DNA from 2 places in the Pseudoalteromonas sp. bablab_jr011 genome. Region 1 is predicted to be linked to the other one. Evidence: riboswitches for the same ligand, from Rfam matches in the RefSeq annotation. Region 1 holds a riboswitch; the other holds the start of a gene.
The links. A riboswitch is a leader RNA that binds a small molecule or an ion and turns the genes downstream of it on or off. The one in region 1 is predicted to bind cobalamin.
Positions count from the first base shown of each region.

Region 2: it holds a riboswitch for cobalamin, as region 1 does, so the genes downstream of both, JIG41_RS19940 (TonB-dependent receptor domain-containing protein) here and JIG41_RS14640 (ABC transporter ATP-binding protein) in region 1, are expected to answer to the same signal.

Region 1 covers NZ_JACDWU010000245.1:10,834-13,238, reverse strand. The annotation lists gene JIG41_RS14650 (FKBP-type peptidyl-prolyl cis-trans isomerase) at 1-133, shown strand, start outside; gene JIG41_RS14645 (histidine phosphatase family protein) at 189-806, shown strand; cobalamin riboswitch at 1,080-1,202, shown strand; gene JIG41_RS14640 (ABC transporter ATP-binding protein) at 1,352-2,185, shown strand; gene JIG41_RS14635 (iron ABC transporter permease) at 2,178-2,405, shown strand, end outside.
Region 2 covers NZ_JACDWU010000304.1:95,716-98,120, reverse strand. The annotation lists gene JIG41_RS19950 (VanZ family protein) at 1-93, opposite strand, end outside; gene JIG41_RS19945 (YajQ family cyclic di-GMP-binding protein) at 248-730, shown strand; cobalamin riboswitch at 948-1,103, shown strand; gene JIG41_RS19940 (TonB-dependent receptor domain-containing protein) at 1,137-2,405, shown strand, end outside.

The DNA.
Region 1 (2,405 bases):
GTTGATGAATATAGGATCTCGCTATGAATTTGTGATCCCTCCTGCGCTTGCGTGGGGTAAAAAGGGGAATGGTGGTAAAATTGGTGCAAATGCAGTGCTGCATTTTGATGTTCGCTTAATTCGTTTAGCCTAACTCGACACTGAGCTAGAAACGCGTTACCGTCTTGTATGGCTGATTAAGGATATTTATGGACGCATTTACTTCACGGGTTTACTTACTACGTCATGGCGAAATTGCAACTCCGGGCATTCTTTGTGGGCACGTTGATGTTGCTTTGTCAGATGTAGGCTATGAACAGATGCGTCTAGCAAGCGCAAAATTATCTCGCTTCGATGCTATTTATAGCTCTCCGCTAAAACGTTGTTCAACGCATGCAGAATTCTTAGCTCGTCAGCATACAATCAATGTGCAATATAACAATGCATTGAAAGAGTTTAATTTTGGTGACTGGGATGGCCAAGATTACCAACAACTTTGGCAACAAAATGGTAAACCTCATGTCGGTGATTTTTGGCAACATCCGTGGCAGGTTAAAGTGCCAAATGGTGAATTAATGGCTGACTTTTACGCGCGAGTCGAAGCATGGTGGCAGGCATTTTTAGTTTCGCTTACAGAGTCCAAACATACGCAATCATTAGTGATTAGCCACGCCGGTGTAATTAAACAAATCCTCGCTATTATTTGTCATATGCCTAAACAAACGAATACTCACCTTAATGTTTTTCATTTACCTTATGCAGGGTTAATAACGTTAGATGTATATATAGATGAACAAGGGCAAGCGTGGCCTAAAATAGTTTTTTAGCCATCTAGAGTGATATTCATTGAATTATTTACTTAGCCCGCCATAATATACCGAACTACCTCAAAATTTAGATTTCGGCGTTTTACAGGGGCTTTATATCAAGGCGTTACTTTGCAGCACGTATATAAGTAACAACTTAGAAAGTAAGTTTTTGAACAACGTTCTGCGGGTTGGTTTAAAGCGATTAATTCCGCGTTATTGATTTTAGGAAAGGAATAACCATTCTGTGTAATCAATTTCTTGCCTATATTGCTTTAATTCCAACAGAAACTCGCATCATGAGGTCGTTTAGGTATATCTATATGCTATGGAATGGGGTGAGATTCTCCAGCTGTTCCCGCAACTGTAATCCATGATGAACATGGTCAGCCAGATACTTAGCAACAACAATTAGTCTTATTATGCTAATACAGTAGAGTGTTTATCGATTTGAGCGATTTAATATTCAAACTAATTAGTATCATTGAGCGGGTCAACTCACGTTATCTACTGATATAGGTCAGTGCTTTCTGGTGCGTTGATAAAACTCGCCAAGAGAGTGTAATTTGCAATTAAAAAGCCAAGGCACAACCCCTTTAATTTCAGTATCTGATTTAAGCTGGGGAATTGCTGATAAAACAATTCTTAAATCAATCAATTTGCAGTTAAATGCAGGTCAATTTATTGGTTTGCTGGGACCTAATGGCGCCGGTAAATCAAGTTTATTGCGTTGCTTATATCGCTATTTAAAACCACAACAAGGTGCAGTCTTTTTAGCTGGCGATAATATTTGGCAAATCAGTGCTGATGAATTCGCTAAAAATGTTGCTGTGGTTTTACAAGAGTCTCCTTCGCAATTTAATTTATCTGTTTTCGATGTAGTTAGTTTAGGTCTCACCCCACATAAAACCCTGTTTAGTGCGACTAATGCCGATGATAAAAAGCGTATTTATCAAGCAATCGAGCAGGTTGGTTTAAGTCATCACACACAGCAAAGCTTTGATTCACTCTCGGGTGGAGAAAAACAGCGTGCACTTATAGCCCGCTCAATTGTTCAGCAACCAAAGTTATTGATTATGGATGAGCCAACCAGCCATCTTGACGTTAAGTATCAAATTCAAATTATGGAGCTTGCTAAGTCACTTGATGTCACTGTGCTCGCTTCATTTCATGATTTAAATCTAGCTGCTAGCGTATGTGATGAGTTACTTGTTATCGATGAAGGTCAATTAATTACGCAAGGCACACCAAAAGAGGTGCTTACAGAGCAGCTGTTAAGTGATGTTTTTGGTGTTTGTGCAAGAGTGTCTGCTCATCCTCAGTCAACCTCGTTTGATGAGTTCGTGCCACATATTACCTACTATTACGGCTATAACAGACAGGAGCATCAAGATGACTGATAGGGTGCGCTTTAGTCTCTGTGTATGCGTTGCACTTGTTAGTTGCTTTTTAGCACTCAGTTTTGGTGCCGCGAGTACATCAATGAGTGATGTGCTGCATAGTTTAATCAGCCAGGGCAGTGATGAATTTATCCAGCGTATTATTTTGCAACTGCGCATGCCACGTATGATATTGGCGTTTTTAGCTGGAGCTGGGCTCGCGCTTGCTGGGCTTATATTA
Region 2 (2,405 bases), on a different contig from region 1:
TAGGTTACTTACGCCTTTAATTTCTTTGGCGAAAAGAATAGTGAAGCCAATAATGCTGACTAAAAATATAATTTGGTATATGCGCCTAGTCACAATAAACCTTTAAACTGCCTAAAAAATGAATGGGCAGTATATCAAACAATTTTCGTATCGCACCTGAACGGTGTGCAGAAAAATGTAAAGATTTATAAAATTGACGTTATAATCCTAGGCATATTTATTTTAAAAATCTTGTTAGGAGAACCCCATGCCTTCATTTGATATTGTTTCTGAAGTAGAAATGAACGAAGCGCAGAATGCAGTGGATAATGCTAAGCGTGAATTAGAAACACGTTTTGACTTTCGTGGTGTTGATGCATCAATCGAATTAAACGACAAAGTCATTAAGCTAAAAGCCGAAGCACCACAGCAAGTTATGCAATTATTCGATATTCTTGCTGCGAAAATTTCAAAGCGCGGTTTAGACGTGTCTAGTTTAGAGCTTAGAGATGAGTCGCGCAGCGGTAAATACGTCATGCGTGATGTGGCACTTAAGCAAGGTATTGAAAAAGACGTTGCAAAGAAAATCGTCAAGTTGATTAAAGACTCAAAAATTAAAGTACAAGCCGCTATTCAAGGTGAAGAGTTACGTGTAACGGGTAAAAAGCGTGATGATTTACAAGAAGCAATGCAGGTTGTTCGTACTGCTGATTTAGGTCAACCATTCCAATTCAAAAACTTCCGCGATTAATTAATTTTATTGCGAAAGCACTGTCTGACTACGAACGCACAGCTCTACTAGAAGAGCGGTGAAGTTGTGACTAATCTAAAGCCAAACATAAACGTGTTTGGCTTTTTTATTTTACTTTCTATCTAGCTTTGTTTAGAAGTTTAGACGTCCATTGACATTTATTCCTAAAATCATCACAATAGCAGCCTATTTTCAAGGTGCTTGCTGTATCTGCTTAGATACATGCTATTTCAAAGGCTGAAATAACAGCAAGATAATCGGGAAGCTGGTGCGTTTTCAAGGAGAAAACAATGCCAACACTGCCCCCGCAACGGTAATGCGTATGCTCAGTATATGCAGAGTCCGGAGACCGGCCTTGAATTAACTTACTATTTGCGTGTGCGGTGGGCACAGGCTAGGGGATATCATGCTAAATAAATCTACGTTAGGCGTAGCGGTTGCTGCTGCGTTGTCTTTTTCTGTGTCTGCGGATGAGCAATCAATCGAGCACATCACAGTGACTGCCAATAAATTCGAACAATCTATTAATGAAGTCTTAGCGAGCGTTACAGTCATTGACCGTGCTGATATCGATGCAAGCTATGTTCGCGACTTACCTAGTTTACTGGCAACACAAGCCGGTTTCCAAATTAATGCTAATGGTGGTTTTGGGCAAAGTTCAGGTGTTTCACTTCGGGGTGCCAGCTCACGTCATACGCTTATTTTAATTGATGGTGTACGCACAGGTTCGGCAACGCTGGGCTATAAAAGTATTAGCAATATTCCGTTAAACAGTATTGAACGCGTTGAGGTCATTAAGGGTTCTCGTGCTGCTGTGTATGGCTCAGATGCGTTAGCGGGTGTGATCAATATTATTACTCGTAAAGCACAAAATACCACTTTGGATGTCACCTTTGGTTCAGATTCTTACCAAGAGTACCAAGTGGCTACTGGTGGTCAGATTGCAGATGTCGATATTTCTGTTAATGCAGGTTACGAAAAAACAGACGGCTTTGATGTATTGCAAGGTGTAGCACCTGATGAAGATGGCTATGAAAATAAAAACCTTGGTTTTAACCTAGGCTATCAAAATGAGCGACTAGGGGAGCTTTTATTACAGGGTCAGTACTCAGAAGGTGAAGCGCAATACGATAGCTCTTTTAGTCCTGCTGATAGTACAGTAGAAAAAGGTGAGTTCGAAAACTACCAAGCTTCATTAGGTTGGAAAAAAGCATTCGAAAAACACGCCCATGCGATTGATATTGCAATCTCTAGCGACAGTTCAGATGACTCGCGTATCGACTACACCGGTGCAACGGTGGTTGATAAGTTTGAGACAGAACGTGAGCAAATCGATTACAACGGCCAATATTTTTTAAATCAAAGTTTAACAATTAGCGGTGGTTTAAACTGGTATAAAGATGAAGTAAATACTAATTCTGGCACTTATCTAAAAGACAGTCGTGAGGTATTCGCTGCGTTTGTTGGGGCTTACTACGATGATGAGCACGTGCTGGCAAATCTGACTGTACGACAAGATGATGACCAACAATTTGGTGACGAAACAACCTATACGGCAGCGGTCGGTTATCATCTAAATGATATCGCGACATTCCGCTTAAGCCAAAGCACCGGCTTTAAGTCACCAACCTTTAATGATCTGTATTATCCCGGCTCTGGTAACCCAGAACTCAAT